One region of the Acidovorax sp. LjRoot129 genome, then DNA from elsewhere that is predicted to be linked to it. Evidence: predicted binding sites of a transcription regulator. Region 1 holds the regulator's gene; the other holds the start of a gene.
What was found. The regulator sigma-54, encoded in region 1, starts transcription at its own class of promoters, with help from an activator protein. The targets are predictions, from matches to a motif close to TGGCANGNAANCTGCTTT.
Positions count from the first base shown of each region.

Region 1 (7,779 bases):
AAATCCACCGTCTCGCACTGCGCATACTGGCGCACAAAGTCGAGCCGGTACTCCACATGGTCGACCACGATCACGCGGCCCGCGCCGAGCAGCCAGGCGCTTTTGGCCGCAAAGATGCCGACCGGGCCGGCGCCGAACACCACCACCGTGTCGCCCTCTTCGATGTCGCCCATCTCGGCCGCCTGGTAGCCGGTGGGCAGCGCATCGGTCAGCAGCACCGCGTCGTCCAGGTCAATGTCCGATGGGATCACCGTGGGCCCGACGTCCGCCATGGGCACGCGCACGTACTCGGCCTGCCCGCCGTCGTAGCCGCCAGTGGTGTGCGAATAGCCATAGATGCCGCCCACCGCCGTGGCCTCGGGGTTGGTGTTGTGGCAGTTGCTGTACAGCTCCTTCTGGCAGAAGTAGCAGGTGCCGCAGAAGATGTTGAACGGGACCAGCACGTGGTCCCCCGGTTTGAGGTTCTGCACCGACGGCCCCACCGCCTCGACCACGCCGGTGAACTCGTGCCCGAACGTGGTGCCCACGCGGGTGTCGGGCACCAGGCCGTGGTACAGGTGCAGGTCCGAGCCGCAGATGCATGATCTCGTCACGCGCACGATGGCATCGTTGGGGTGCTCGATCTCGGGCTCGGCTTTCTGGGAAACACGCACGCGGTACGGGCCGCGGTAGTTCATTGCAAGCATGGCAGTCCTTTCAATGCGTTCCATCTTCTGTACCGTGGAAAAACACGCTGTGTAGGAAAAGTCCCCGAGGATCTGGCGGCGAGGGGAGGACTGCCCAACGGGCTGCGACGCGGCGCGGGATGCGGTGTCGCCTGCTGCCACGCCGCGTTTTTGCGGCGACGAGCGGCCCCGCCGCACCGACGAACGCGGTGGTCTGACTGCGGAGGGCCGGCGCGCCGCCCGTTGGGCGTCGCAGCGGCCCGTGGCCCTGTTGACGGGCTCCTCGCGCTGGTGCCACCGTCCTACAGCCCCGCTCCACGCCGCGCGCTACGGTGAATCGAACCCTGTTGTTCTGCCCTGCAAGGAGCCTCCCATGAACCAGACCCCCTGGCCCTTCCCCACCGCCGCGGTGCACCCCAAACCCAGCAAAGACACCGCGGAATCCCCACCGCAGACCGTGGAAGTGCAGCACGTGAGCGAGTCTGCGCTGGACAGCGCGGTGGAAGAGAGTTTTCCTGCCAGCGACCCGGTGTCGGTGGTCACCACCAAGGTGGTGGACCAGAAGACGAGCCCGGGCACCAGCACCCAGGCCGACTGAACAGGCGACCATGGGGGCCGGCACGCGGCACAACGATGGGCGCGGTACTGCGCCCCATGCGCTCCCTTATGCTCTGGGCCAACCGATTTCACCGGAGCTGTCCATGCGCCCCTTCGTCCCGAGCCTGCTGCTCATCGCATCCTTGCTGGCCGCCTGCCTGGGGTCCGCCAGCGCGCAAACGCTCTACAAATCCGTGGGCGCGGACGGCCGCGTGGTCTACAGCGACAAGCCGCCGGTGACAGGCACGGTCGAGAAGACGTTGAAACTCGAGAGCCTGCCCGTGAGCGTGGTGCCGGGCGCCGCTCCAGCACCGGGGGCCGCCCCGGTCGCCCCAGTCGCCCAGGCACGTGGGGAGGTGGTGCTCTATATGGCCAAGTGGTGTGGCTACTGCACTGCCGCCAAGGCATACATGGCGGGCAAAGGCATTGCGTACCGCGAACTGGACATCGACACCCCGGCGGGCAAAACCGCCTTCAGCCAGCTGGGCGTGCGCGGCATCCCGGTGTTGCTGACCCAGGGGCAGAAGATCTCGGGGTTTACGCCGCAGGCGTATGACGCGGTGTTTATGGCGCGCAAGTAGCGCAGCGCTCGCCACAACCTGAGCAGGCGAAAGCGCCGCTCTGGGCCCTGGCCCCTGCCTCGCCCCTTACAGCGCCTTGCGCAGGTTGGCCGGCGCGATCTTGAGCGCCTCGCGGTATTTGGCCACGGTGCGGCGCGCGCATTCGATGCCTTGTTCCTTGAGCATTTCGGCAATCTGGCTGTCCGACAGCGGTTTGGTCGCGCTCTCCGCCGCGACAAACTGCTTGATCAGCGCGCGCACGGCCGTGCTCGATGCATTGCCGCCCGTCTCGGTGCCCAGGCCTGAGCCAAAGAAATACTTGAGTTCGTAGGTGCCGATGGGCGTCGACATGTACTTGGCCGTGGTCACGCGGCTGATGGTCGATTCGTGCAGGCCCAGCTCGTCGGCAATGTCGCGCAGCACCAGCGGGCGCATGGCCAGCTCACCGTGGGTGAAGAAGTTCTTTTGCCGCTCGACGATGGCGCGCGAGACCCGCAGGATGGTGTCGAAGCGCTGCTGGATGTTCTTGATGAACCAGCGCGCCTCTTGCAGGCGCTGCTGCATGCCCTGGTGGCCTTCGCCGCCTTTGTGGCCGCGCAGCGCGCCGGCGTAGATGTCGTGCACTCGCAGGCGGGGCATCACGTCGGGGTTCAGCGCCACGATGAAGTTGTGCTGGCCGTCGCGGCCGTTGGCGCGCCCGGCTTTGCGCACGATCACGTCGGGCACGATGATGTTGCGCTCCACGTCCACGAACTTGCGGCCCGGGCGTGGCTCCAGCCGGGCAATCAGCGACATGGCGGCGCGGGTGCGCTCCTCGCCACTGGCTCCGCCGTCACTGCACAGCAGGGTGAGGCGGCGCACGTCGCGCCGGGCCAGCATCTCCAGCGGCTGCTTGCAGATGGCCAGCGCCGTCTGCACGACGTCGGGGTCGCCCTCTTCGTCAGCGTCCAGCGCCTTGAGCTGCAGCGTGAGGCACTCGGCCAGGTTGCGCGCGCCCACGCCCACCGGCTCCAAGCTCTGCAGCAGGCGCAGGGCCACGGTGAACCGGTGCACCAGTTCTTCGATCTGCTCCAGGTCTTCAGGGCCGGCCAGGGCCGCGGCCAGCTCTTCGAGCGGGTCTTCCAGGTACCCGTCGTCGTTCAGCGATTCGATGAGGAAACGCAGCGCAGCGCAGTCCACCTCGGACAGCCGCAGCGACAGCGCCTGGCGGTGCAAAAAAGCGGTCAGGGATTCGTGCGAGCGGGCGAGTTCGGTGGCGTCGGCCTCGTCGCCCTCGGAGTCGTTGCGGTTGCGCGCGGGCGCATCGCCGCCCCACTCGGCATCGTTGGGCGCCATCTCGACGGTGCCGTCGCCGCTCCAGTCGGGCTCGTCACCGCCTGCAGGCGGGGTTTCGGCCTCATTTTGGCCTTCAGCGCTTGTTGTACTTGCGCTGACAGCTCCTGAAAAAATAGCATCGTCCACACTGTAGTCATCGGCCTGTGCGGGCGTGTTCTCGGCCTCCAGGCCAAACTCTTCGCGCGGCGCCTCTTCGGCGGTGCGCTCCAGAAACGGGTTTTCGTCGAGCATCTGCTCGACTTCCTGCGAGAGCTCGAGCGTGGACAGCTGCAGCAGGCGGATGGATTGCTGCAGTTGGGGCGTCAGCGCAAGATGCTGCGAGACGCGCAGCGAAAGACCGGGCTTCATGCGGTTTCGAATGCGGGCGGACGGTGGAGACGGCTGTCGGGCCAGCCGCCACCGCTGGGCAGCGATTTCACCCGATGAACATGCGTGGGCACCATGCCGTCACATCCTGAAGTGCTCGCCCAGGTACACCCGGCGCACTTCGGCGTTGTCGACGATTTCGGAAGGGGTGCCCTGCGCCAGCACATGGCCGTCGCTGATGATGAAGGCGTGGTCGCAGATGCCCAGCGTCTCGCGCACGTTGTGGTCGGTGATGAGCACGCCGATGCCGCGCGCCTTGAGGAAACCGATGATGCGCTGGATCTCGATCACCGCGATGGGGTCGATGCCGGCAAACGGCTCGTCCAGCAGGATGAAACGCGGCTGGGTGGCCAGCGCCCGCGCGATCTCCACGCGGCGGCGCTCGCCGCCCGACAGGGCCATGGCGGGCGAGGCGCGCAGATGGTCTACGCGAAGCTCTTGCAGCAGGGCCGTGAGGCGGTCTTCGATGGCCTCCCGCGCCAGCGGCTGGCCGTCGTCGCCGCGCTGCAGCTCAAGCACGGCGCGCACGTTTTCTTCGACTGAGAGCTTGCGGAAGATGGACGCCTCTTGCGGCAGGTAGGACAGGCCCAGCCGCGAGCGGCGGTGGATGGGCATGTGGGCAACCGACTGGCCGTCGATGCGGATGTCGCCCGCGTCGCTGCGCACCAGGCCCACGATCATGTAGAACGAGGTGGTCTTGCCGGCGCCGTTGGGGCCCAGAAGCCCCACGACCTCGCCCTTTTGCACGACCAGCGACACGTCCTTGACGACCTTGCGGCTGCCATAGGACTTGGCGAGGTGCTGCACCTCAAGCCGGCTGCCGGCCTGCGAGTCTGGGCCGGAATGGGCAGGCTGCGCGCTCACTTGGAGCCACCGCTGAGACTATTGCTGGGGCGCAGCACTGGCGCTGGCGTGGCGGGATTTGCCTCGGGAGCGGCCGCGCCGGGTGGCGGGTCTTTGGGTGCAAGCACCGCGCGCACCCGGCTGCCGGGGGCTGGCGCATCGCCAGCAGCGTTGGTCGACGATTTGCGCTGGCCGTCCACGGTGAACACGTCGGTGAGGTTGTTGTAGACGATCACGGCACCGGTGATCTCGTCGCTGAGCACCGAGCCGCGGTAGCGGCGCAGCTCTGCGCGGGTAATGAAGCGCACGTTGTCGGCCTTGCCGTCGTACTCGATGGTTTCACCCTCGCCTTCGATGAACTCGTCCGGCGCGCCCGGCACGGTGTCGCGCTTTTGGCGGAAGAAGGCGCGTTTGCCGGGCTCTGCCGTGACCACGCCGTACTGGTAGCCATCAGAGTCCTGGCGCACGTCCAGCCGCGCACCGCGCAGGATGATGGAGCCCTTGGTCATGACCACGCGGCCAGAAAACACGCTGGTCTGCTTGAGTTCATCGTGGCGCAGCGCATCGGCCTCGATGTTCATGGGCTTGGCGCGGTCGGCCTTTTCGGCGTGGGCAGCGCCATGGAGCGAGGCCAGGGCCACGAGCAGGAGGGTCGGGAGGATGCGGTAGTTCATAGGGCACGAATCTTGCAGTTCATTGTAGCCACCGAAGTGTGGCGCCCATGAAAAAAGCCCGCTCTTGCGGGCTTTTCGTTGGGGTCTCTGCCTGAGCGACAACGCGCCCGGCGATCATTCGTCAGGCTTTGCGCGCCGTGGCCGCCAGGTGGTCGACCACCTGGAGCACGTTCTGCATGTTGCCGGCCATGGTGCCGTCGGTGTAGAACTTGCCGGCCACACCCATCGAAGGCACGCCTTCCACGCCGTAGGCGTCCTGCAGTTGCGATGCGCGGCGCACCTGGTTGGACACCGTGAAGGAGTTGTAGACCTCCTTGAACTTGGCGACGTCCACGCCCTGCTGGCCCACCCAGGCAAAAATCTCATCGTCCTTGGCGAGCTTGGCTTTTTCGACATGCACGGCGCGGAACACCTTGGCGTGCAGGGCTTCGAGCTTGCCCATGCCTTCGAGCGTGTAGTAAAGCTTTTGCTGGGGCACAAAGCTGGCGTTGAACGCCACGGGCATGCGGCGGATCGAGAGGTCCTTGGGTGCGGCCTTGACCCAGGCGTCCAGCACGGGCTCAAAGGCGTTGCAGTGGGGGCAGCTGTACCAGAAGAACTCGATCACATCGACCTTGCCGGCGGGGGCATCGGGCGCCACAGGCTTGTCCAGGCGCCGGTAATCCTTGCCCTCCTTGAACTGGCGGGCCTGCGCCAGTGCGGGGGTGGCGACGGGCAGCGTCAAGGCGGTGGCGGCAACTGCCGAGGCAGCGGACAAAGAAAACTCGCGGCGTTTCATGACAAAGACTCTCCTGTTCAGGTCTGGGGGATGGGAGCCACGCCCCCGGAAAAAGTTCAGCCTGCGCTGACGGGAATCAGCGCTGCACGCGCACCAGCGCCGACTCCACGCCCGTGCCGTCCAGCTTTTCCTTGAGCTGCTCGGCATCGTCGCGCTTGGCAAACGGGCCCACCCGCACGCGGAAGACCGGCCGGCCGTTTTGTTCGCGTTCGCTCACGCGGGCCTCCCAGCCCAGCATGGCCAGCTTGGCGCGCTGGGCATCGGCGTCGACCTGCGTGCGGAAGGCACCGGCCTGCACGAAGTAATCGAAGGGGTCCAAATTGCCCTTGGCTGCGGCCTTGGCCACGGCCAGGTCACCGAGCGGGTCAGCTCCGGGCTTGGTTTCGGCCTTGGCGGGCTCAGGCTTGCTGGCGGCCGGCTTGGCCGCCGAGGCGGCGGCCCGCACATCCGGGGCCGGGGCTGCGGCAGCAGCGGGTGCCGACGCAGGCGCAGACGCTGCAGCGGTCACGGGGCGGGCCGGGTTCTTGCCATACAGCGGCGAGTTTGGGTCCCAGTTCTTGTTCTTCTGGGACTCGGCGGCATCCATGTCGACGCCCCGGCCACTGCCCTTGTTGAGGAAGGGCACGGGCACCTTGGTCACATACACCGCCACGGCCAGCGCGGCGCCAAGGCCCACGATGACACCGACGATAAAGCCGATGATGGTTCCGCCCGTCTGTTGTTTCTTCATAGTGAAAGTTGCTGCTTACATTCTGGCTGGAGCCGAAACGCCCAGCACAGCCAGGCCATTGTGCAATACCTGCGCGGTGGCCGCGACCAGCGCCAGGCGCGCTTTCTTCACGGCTTCGTCGTCCACCAGGATGCGTTCCGCGTCGTAGTAGCTGTGGTAGCTGGCGGCCAGGTCGCGCAGGTAGAAGGTGACGTCGTGCGGCGCCTCGCCGTCGGCGGCGGCCGTGAGCATCTCGGGGTACTTGGCCAGCTGCAGCATCAGCGCCTGCGCGGGCGCACTGTCCAGGCACGACAAGTCGGCCGCATACAGCTCGGAAGTCACTTTGCCGAGCAGCTCCACACGCACCTGTTCCTCGGAGAGGGCCAGCAGGTTGGCCTGGGCCGTGACGATTTCCTCGGTAAAGCCCCGTTCACGCAACAGTACCGAGCAGATGCGTGCGTGGGCGTACTGCACGTAGTACACCGGGTTGTCGTTGTTCTGCGCGACGGCCAGGTCCACGTCGAAGGTGTATTCGGTGTCGGGCTTGCGGCTGAGCAGGAAGAAACGCACCGCGTCCTTGCTGGTCCACTCGATCAGGTCGCGCAGCGTGACGTAGCTGCCCGCGCGTTTGCTGATCTTGACCTCTTCGCCGCCCTTGACCACGCGCACCATGGTGTGCAGCACGTAGTCGGGGTAGCCCTGCGGAATGCCCACATCCGCTGCCTGCAGCCCGGCGCGCACGCGGGCGATGGTGCCGTGGTGGTCGGTGCCCTGGATGTTGACGACCTTGGTGAAGCCGCGCTCCCACTTGGCGATGTGGTACGCCACGTCGGGCACAAAGTAGGTGTACGTGCCATCCTTCTTGCGCATGACCCGGTCCTTGTCGTCACCGTAGTCCGTGCTTTTCAGCCACAGCGCGCCGTCCTGCTCGTAGGTCTTGCCGTTGGCGATGAGCTTGTTGACTGTGGCGTCCACGCGGCCGCTGGTGTACAGGCTCGACTCCAGGTAGTACTCGTCGAACTTCAGGTTGAAGGCCTGCAGGTCCTTGTCCTGCTCGTTGCGCAGGTAGGCCACAGCGAACTGGCGGATGGATTCCACATCCTCCACATCGCCGCTGGCGGTGAACTCGCGGTCGTCGGCCTTAACGGTCTTCTTGGCAAGGAAGTCGTTGGCGATCTCCTGGATGTATTCGCCGTTGTAGAACGCCTTGCTGGCCGGGTTGTCCGGGTCGGTGGGCCAGCATTCGTCGCCC
Region 1 covers NZ_CAXUSE020000001.1:4,955,158-4,962,936, forward strand. Annotated here, with positions in the region: gene ACSQ3Q_RS22680 (zinc-dependent alcohol dehydrogenase) at 1-686, opposite strand, end outside; gene ACSQ3Q_RS22685 (hypothetical protein) at 1,039-1,263, shown strand; gene ACSQ3Q_RS22690 (glutaredoxin domain-containing protein) at 1,367-1,843, shown strand; gene ACSQ3Q_RS22695 (RNA polymerase factor sigma-54) at 1,910-3,505, opposite strand; gene lptB (LPS export ABC transporter ATP-binding protein) at 3,605-4,387, opposite strand; gene lptA (lipopolysaccharide transport periplasmic protein LptA) at 4,384-5,040, opposite strand; gene ACSQ3Q_RS22710 (thiol:disulfide interchange protein DsbA/DsbL) at 5,162-5,818, opposite strand; gene ACSQ3Q_RS22715 (SPOR domain-containing protein) at 5,895-6,548, opposite strand; gene argS (arginine--tRNA ligase) at 6,564-7,779, opposite strand, start outside.

Region 2 (7,779 bases), 3.3 Mb from region 1:
CCACATCAATGGGCCGACCGTGCATGACGAGGGGCAGATGCCGTTTGGGGGGGTGAAGAGTTCGGGGTACGGGCGGTTTGGGGGAATGGCGGGGGTGCGGGAGTTTACGGAGCTGCGGTGGATTACGGTGCAGACGACTGAGCGGCACTATCCGTTCTGATTTTTTCTAGTTCTTTTTGGGCTCTGGCGCTTATCCATAAAGCGCGGAAGCTCCTGTTTTGATAGTGGTTTTATCCCATCAACCGTTCTGGCTGATCTTGTCGAATCCAGGGCTCGTGTGCTGATCTGGCCGCGTGCTTTTGTTCAGGGCGGAGGCCGGGATGTGCGCCCGGCGGCGCAGTAATTTTCTCTTGGATCGCCAAGAGAAAGTCACCAAAGAGAAGGCGACCCTGCTGTCTGCGACCCCTTCGCTGCGCTACGGGGCAACCTGGGGTGCTCGGTCACGGGGTGCACCGCAGAACTCGCTGCGCGCCTGCGGCGCTCCGCTCGGACAACTGCGGTGAGTCAGTTCACGAAGCACGCGCGCTCCGACGCGCGTGCCACCCCGCGCCCTGCGCGCCCCAGGCGCATCCAGAAGGGAGCCCACCGGGATCGGACACCCATTCGGGCCGTCGCTACGCTCGGCCCCACCTGCGCAGCGCGAAGCGCTTGCGCCCCTCTGGGCCGAGCGCAGCAATGGCCCGTGGGGCTGTTTGGATGTTCGGCTGTCCAACCCCCTGCTGGCTGCGCCTGCGGCGGGGCGGTTGCGGGGTGAGCATGCGCGTCGAAGCGCGCATGCCTCGTGGTCTAACTCGCCGCAGTTGTCTGAACGGAGCTGCAACGCAGCGCAGTGAGTTCTGCGGCGCACCCCGCAACCGCCCCGCCGCAGGTTTGCCCCTTCGCACCGCGAAGGGGTCGCAGACTGGGGGTCGCCCTTTCTTTGGTGACTTTCTTTCGGCGACGCGAAAGAAAGTTACTCGCACGCCGGGCGACTCCCGGCCTCCGCCCTTTGCAAAGGCACGCGGCCAGATCAGCACACAAGCCCAGGCTTCGACAGGCTCAGCCCGAACGGTCTAAAGATATGCAATTACTACAAAAACAATAGCATCTCGCGCTTTACAGAAAAGCGCTGGAGGCCATTTTTAATCACAATCCAGTCACCCAGCAACCGTAATCGCATCCAACGGCCACCGCGGCTTCACATCAAACGCATAGTCGCTGCTGGCCTCCTGCTGCCCCGCCTGCAACCGCATCGCCGCCGCCATGGCAATCATCGCGCCGTTGTCCGTGCACAAGTGCAGCTCCGGGTAATGCACCCGCACCTTGGCCGCCGCACACGCCGCATTCAGCTGGGCCCGCAAATGCCGATTGGCCCCCACGCCCCCAGCCACCACCACACGCTTCAAACCCGTCTGCTTGAGCGCCGTCAACGTCTTCTTCACCAGCACATCCACGATGGCAGCCTCGGTACTTGCAGCCAAGTCCGCCTTGCGCGCCTCCAGCTCGTCGCCCAGTTTTTTGGCCTGCGTGAGCACCGCCGTCTTGAGCCCGGCAAAAGAGAAATCCAGGTCCCCGCTGTGCAGCAGCGGCCGGGGCAGCTTGAACGCAGTGGCACTGCCCTGCTCCGCCAGCCGCGACAGCGCCGGGCCGCCGGGGTAGCCCAGGCCCATGAGCTTGGCGGACTTGTCGAACGCTTCGCCGGCGGCGTCGTCGATGGTCTCGCCCAGAATCTCGTAGCGGCCTACGCCGTCCACGCGCATCAGCTGGGTGTGGCCGCCGGACACGAGCAAGGCGACAAAGGGGAACTCGGGCGGGTCGGCACTCAGGAAGGGCGAGAGCAGGTGTCCTTCAAGGTGGTGCACGCCGAGCACCGGCTTGCCCAACGCAGCCCCCAGCGCGCAGGCCACGCCAGCCCCTACCAGCAGCGCGCCCGCCAGCCCGGGGCCGCGCGTGTAGGCCACCACGTCCACGTCCGCCAGCGTCTGGCCCGATTCGTTAAGGACCTGCGTGGCCAGGGGCAACACGCGGCGAATGTGGTCGCGGCTTGCAAGCTCAGGCACCACGCCGCCATAGGCTTGGTGCATCTCGATCTGGCTGTGCAGCGCGTGCGACAACAAAGTGGGCACGGCATCGCCGCTGGTGGAGCGCACCAGGGCCACGCCGGTTTCGTCGCACGACGATTCGATTCCAAGGATCAGCAGACTCATGCCCCGAGTGTAAAACCCGGCCCCTCGCGGACCCTGAAGCAAAAACCCCTGCGGGCGGGTCACCAGCAGGGGTTATGCCGCGCGGAGCGGAGCGCAACGGATGGAGCAGGTTCATCACCCACGAACGACCGAATGGCCGCGCCCGCTCGCCCGTCTCTGTCTTGTTACTACCAGCGGTCGGACCGCATCCGCAGCTCCCAGCTGCCGCTGCGCAGCTCGTACACGCCCACCGCGCCGTAGCGCTGCTCACCCTTATCGTCCCAGGTCATCGTGCCGATCACTGGCGCATAGCCGTTGATGCTGTGCATGGCCTTGGTGATCTCTTTGGGGTCGGCCGACTTGGCCTTCTGGATCGCGGCCGTCAGCACATACGTGCTGTCGTAGCTGTAGTGCCCGCCGTAGGCCGGGGGCTTCTTGTAGGCCTCGATGTATTTTTCAAGGAACGGCTTGCCGGTCGAGAACTCCTTGGCTTCGAGCACCGGCGAGGTGGCGTACACGCCCTCGATGATGCCCGCGCCCTTGGTCATGTCGGTGGTCTTGATGGTGTCGCCGCCCAGCAGGCTCACCTTGGTGTGGCCGATCTTGCGCAGGGCTTCGAGCAGCGCCAGCGCCTGGAAGTCGTTGAGGGTGGAGACGATCACCTCGACCTTGGCGGCTTTGAGTTCGGCAGCCAGTTCGTCAAACGCGGTGGTCTTGTCGTCAAACGACTTGCGCACCGCCACTTCTTTCTTCTCGGCCTTGAGCTGCGCAGCCGCGCCGTCGGCCAGGCCCTTGCCGTAGGGTGTGCCGTCGTCCAGTGCGGCATAACGCGCAACGCCCAATTGGGTAGCGGCAAACGAGCCGATGGCGCGTGCCTGCAGGGTGTCGTTGGCCACCATGCGGAACGTGGTGGGGAAGCCCATCTGCGTGAACTTGGGGTTGGTCGAGATGGCGATCTGCGGGATGTCCTTGGCGGCGTAGATGGGCGCGGTCTCGATGCTCACGCCCGAGTTCAGGTGCCCGATCACGGCGACCACGCCAGCGTCCACCAGTTGCTGGGCCACGGTCTTGCCGGTGGCGGCGTCGGCCTTGTCGTCCACAGCCACGACTTCGAGCGTCACCCGCTTGCCGTCCACGCTGTAGCCGCCCTTGTTGAGCTCGGCCACGGCCAGGTTCACGCCGTTGAGCAAGTCCTGCCCCAAGGCACCCAGCGGGCCGCTCAGGGGTTGGGCAACGCCGATCTTGATCGTGTCGGGTACCTTGCTGCAGCCGGACAACAGCATCAGCGCCCCCGTGACAGCCACGGTGGTGGTGACGGCCAGCGCACCGGAAAATCGGCGCCGGTCAATGTGCTTGTTCATGCGGAATCCTCATCAATATGTCAATGTGACCAGATGTATATGCGAGCCAGACGGCAAGGCGCTATCGGGTATGCCCTGCCAATCACCCAATAATTAGCAAGTTTCAGGCCCTGCAACGCTGGCTTGTAGTGCGCGCCCGCCCTCATCCTATGGGGACGCCCTTCCGTGCACTGCTTCGGCGCACCAATTTATGGCGTAAAAATTGCTTATGCTCCGGGGTATGAACGAGTCTCTGCGCATCGTGGTGGTGGCCCCTGACCTGGCCGTTGCCGACCCTACCGACGAGCATGCCGTGCTGCAGGCGGATCGGTCGCGGGCGCTGCGCATCGGCCTGCTAGAGAACAATTTCAACCTGGTAGCCACGCTGCCGGCCGATGTCTTCTTGAGCGAGCGCATCGCGCAGCTGCAACCCGACCTCATCATCGTGGACGCCGAAAGCGAAGCCCGCGATGCGCTGGAGCATGTGGTGGTTGCCACGCGCCACGAGCGCCGGCCCATCGTCATGTTCACCAATGACGAGGACACCTCGCACGTCAAGGATGCCGTGGCCGCGGGTGTCTCGGCCTACATCGTGGCCGGCCTCGCGCCGCAGCGCATCCGCCCCATACTGGATGTGGCGATGGCGCGCTTTCAGCACGAACAGGCCCTGCGCGCTGAGCTGGCCGACGCCAAGACCGAGCTCAAGGACCGCAAGACCATCGACCGCGCCAAGGGCTTGCTCATGCAGCGCCAGGGCCTCACCGAACAAGCCGCCTACGAAAAGCTGCGCAAGACTGCGATGGACAAGGGCCTCAAGCTCGTGGACGTGGCCCAGCGCATGCTCGACGTGATGGATTTGCTCGGCTGAACTAGGGACTTCTGCCTGAGGCGCCACGCGCGCCTCGGTGCAGCCACCAGAGGCGACAGCCCTTCGGGCCGCCCTACCTGCCACCTGCCCACGACAGACTTGGAGGCGCGGCGCCCGGCCCTTCTCTCAAGCCGCTGCCCCCTCTGGAAGGGCAACGATGCACCCACTACAGGCGCTCTCGCCATGGCTTGTGCGCTTGGGCAGCGCCCCATCTAGCAATGCTCCCCAGATGGTGCACCGCACAAAGGCAGTGCAGCCTCCTCAGCGCGCACCACCTCCGCACATTTCACGCCAAACAGGCCGCTAGCGCTTTATTCATAAGCACGTGTAGCTATTAATTTTGTAGCAATGCATGCTCCGCATTGGCGCGATGCCGGTGCGCAAACGGCTGGCACGCAGCTTGCGTTAACCCTTGCAAGACCAATGACGGTCTTGCCCCAGACAGCAGCGGCCCAATGGCGGGTCGGTGCTGATGCGAAGCCCCAATGCTTCGTAATGGACAAAGGCGTCCCCACCCGCCCCGACGTATGCATGCGTGCATCTCGCGGGGTGTGGTGTGGACGCCTTTTCGTTTTTAACGCTTCGAGGAAACGCCCCATGACCGATCTGCTCAAAACCAGCCTCAACCGCCGCACCGTGCTGCAGGCCGCTACCGTGGGCGCCGTCGGCGTCAGCCCGGCCCTGCGCGCCCTGGTGCACGCCCAGGGGTCGGACGCCCCTGAGAAGAAAGAAGTGAAGATCGGTTTCATCCCGCTGACCGACTGCGCCAGCGTGGTGATGGCGTCGGTGCTGGGCATCGACAAGAAATACGGCGTGACCATCATCCCCACCAAGGAAGCCTCGTGGGCCGGCGTGCGCGACAAGCTCGTGACCGGGGAGCTGGACTTTGCCCATGTTCTCTACGGCCTTGTCTACGGCGTGCACCTGGGCCTCGCCGGCCCCAAGAAGGACATGGCCGTGCTGATGAACCTGAACCAGAACGGCCAGGCCATCACGCTGTCGAAAAAGCTCGCCGACAAGGGCGCGGTCAACGGCGCGGGCCTGGCCAAGCTGATGGCCAGCGAAAAGCGCGAGTACACCTTTGCGCAAACCTTCCCCACCGGCACACACGCCATGTGGCTGTACTACTGGCTGGCCGCACACGGCATCAACCCCATGCAGGATGCCAAGGTCATCACCGTGCCGCCGCCGCAAATGGTGGCGAACATGCGCGTGGGCAACATGGACGGATTCTGCGTGGGCGAGCCGTGGAACCACCGCGCCATCATGGATGGCATCGGCATCACCGCCGCCACCACACAGGACATCTGGAAGGACCACCCCGAAAAGGTGCTGGGCACCACGTCCGAGTTCGTGCAGAAGTACCCCAACACGGCCCGCGCCGTGACGGCCGCCATCCTTGAAGCGAGCAAGTGGATCGACGAAGGCCTGGCCAACAAGACCAAGATGGCCGAAACCATTGCCGGCAAGGCCTACGTGAACACGGGTGTCGATGCGATCAACCAGCGCATCCTGGGCCGCTACCAGGACGGCATGGGCAAGACCTGGGACGACCCCAACCACATGAAGTTCTTCAACGAGGGCACGGTCAACTTCCCCTACCTCACGGACGGCATGTGGTTCCTCACGCAGCACAAGCGCTGGGGCCTGATCAAGGACCACCCTGACTACCTGGGCGTGGCCAAGGCGGTGAACCGCATCGATGTCTACAAGCAGGCCGCGGCGGCCTCCAAGACGCCCCTGCCCAAGGCCGAAATGCGCACCAGCAAGTTGCTCGATGGCGTGGTGTGGGACGGCAAGGACCCGGCCAAGTACGCCGACAGTTTCAAGATCAAGGCCTGAGCGCCGTCCTGACGTCCTCGATCCGCCAGCCCGCCCCTTTTCAAGGAGACCACCATGGTCAGCGCCGTTTTTCACACCCCGATGGATGCAGCCCCCGCGGCTACACACAATGCTATGAATAATGTAGCTACAAGCGCAAATACATCAAGCGCTAGGGCCTCAAAAGCCTCCCAAACGACCAGCGGCGGGCGCCCTGCGGCGTCGACTGCTGCCGCTGCGCCCGCAGCCGCCGGACGCGACTGGGCTGCCATCTCGCGCAGCTTCTGGCTGGCGGTACTGCCACCCGCGTGTGGCCTGGGCCTGCTGGTGGCGCTGTGGGCCGTGGTGTCCGTGAGCACGGGCAACAGCATTCCTACGCCCTTGGAGACCTGGAAGCAGGCACTCGATGTATTCAGCAACCCGTTCTATCGCAACGGCCCCAACGACCAGGGCGTGGGATGGAACGTGCTGATGAGCCTGCAGCGCGTGGCGGTGGGCTTTGGCATGGCGGCACTGGTGGGCATCCCGGCCGGCTTTGTGATCGGGCGCTTCAACTTCCTGTCGCGCATGTTCAATCCGCTCATCAGCCTGCTGCGCCCCGTGTCGCCGCTGGCCTGGCTGCCGATTGGCCTCTTGGTGTTCAAGGGCGCCAACCCGGCCGCCATCTGGACCATCTTCATCTGCTCCATCTGGCCCATGATCATCAACACCGCCGTCGGCGTGCAGCGTGTGCCGCAGGACTACATGAACGTGGCCCGCGTGCTGAATCTGTCGGAGTGGAAGATCGCCACCAAGATCCTGTTCCCCGCCGTGCTGCCGTACATGCTGACCGGCGTGCGCCTGGCCGTAGGCACCGCGTGGCTGGTGATCGTGGCGGCCGAGATGCTGACCGGCGGCGTGGGCATCGGCTTCTGGGTGTGGGACGAGTGGAACAACCTCAACGTCAAGAACATCATCATCGCCATCTTCGTGATCGGCATCGTCGGGCTGGTGCTGGAGTTTGCGCTCATCAAGCTGGCCACCGCATTTACGTTTGAAGAGGTCAAGGCTTGATCCACCCCTGAGCCGCGCCTGCGGCGCGTCACCCCCTCCAGGGGGCACCACCAGTGGCCCGGCAAAGCCGGTTCCACGTGGTCCTCGTAAAAAACCAGGAGTTCCTCATGAACACATCTCTCACTACCAAATTCATCCAGGTCCAGGGCGTCGAGCAGACCTTCAAGACCGCCAAGGGCATGTTCCCCGCGCTGCGCGACATCAACCTGACCATCGCCAAGGGCGAGTTCGTGGCGCTGATCGGCCACTCGGGCTGCGGCAAGTCCACCTTGCTGAACCTGATCGCTGGCCTGACCACGCCCACCAATGGTGCGCTGATCTGCGCCAACAAGGAGATCAGCGGGCCCGGGCCCGAGCGGGCTGTGGTCTTCCAGAACCACTCGCTGTTGCCGTGGCTCACCTGCTTTGACAACATCTACCTGGCGGTGGAACGTGTGTTTGGGGGCAAGGAGAACAAGGCGCAACTCAAAGCCCGCACCGACGCCGCCCTGGCATTGGTCGGCCTGACGCCCGCGGGCCAAAAGCGCCCAGG
Region 2 covers NZ_CAXUSE020000001.1:1,658,326-1,666,104, reverse strand. Annotated here, with positions in the region: gene ACSQ3Q_RS07635 (aldehyde dehydrogenase) at 1-160, shown strand, start outside; gene tsaD (tRNA (adenosine(37)-N6)-threonylcarbamoyltransferase complex transferase subunit TsaD) at 1,137-2,186, opposite strand; gene ACSQ3Q_RS07625 (branched-chain amino acid ABC transporter substrate-binding protein) at 2,354-3,526, opposite strand; gene ACSQ3Q_RS07620 (ANTAR domain-containing response regulator) at 3,747-4,373, shown strand; gene ACSQ3Q_RS07615 (CmpA/NrtA family ABC transporter substrate-binding protein) at 4,971-6,215, shown strand; gene ntrB (nitrate ABC transporter permease) at 6,270-7,247, shown strand; gene ACSQ3Q_RS07605 (ABC transporter ATP-binding protein) at 7,355-7,779, shown strand, end outside.
Region 2: a site for sigma-54 is predicted at 4,763-4,780, ahead of ACSQ3Q_RS07615 (CmpA/NrtA family ABC transporter substrate-binding protein). Genes of this name have one in related genera too.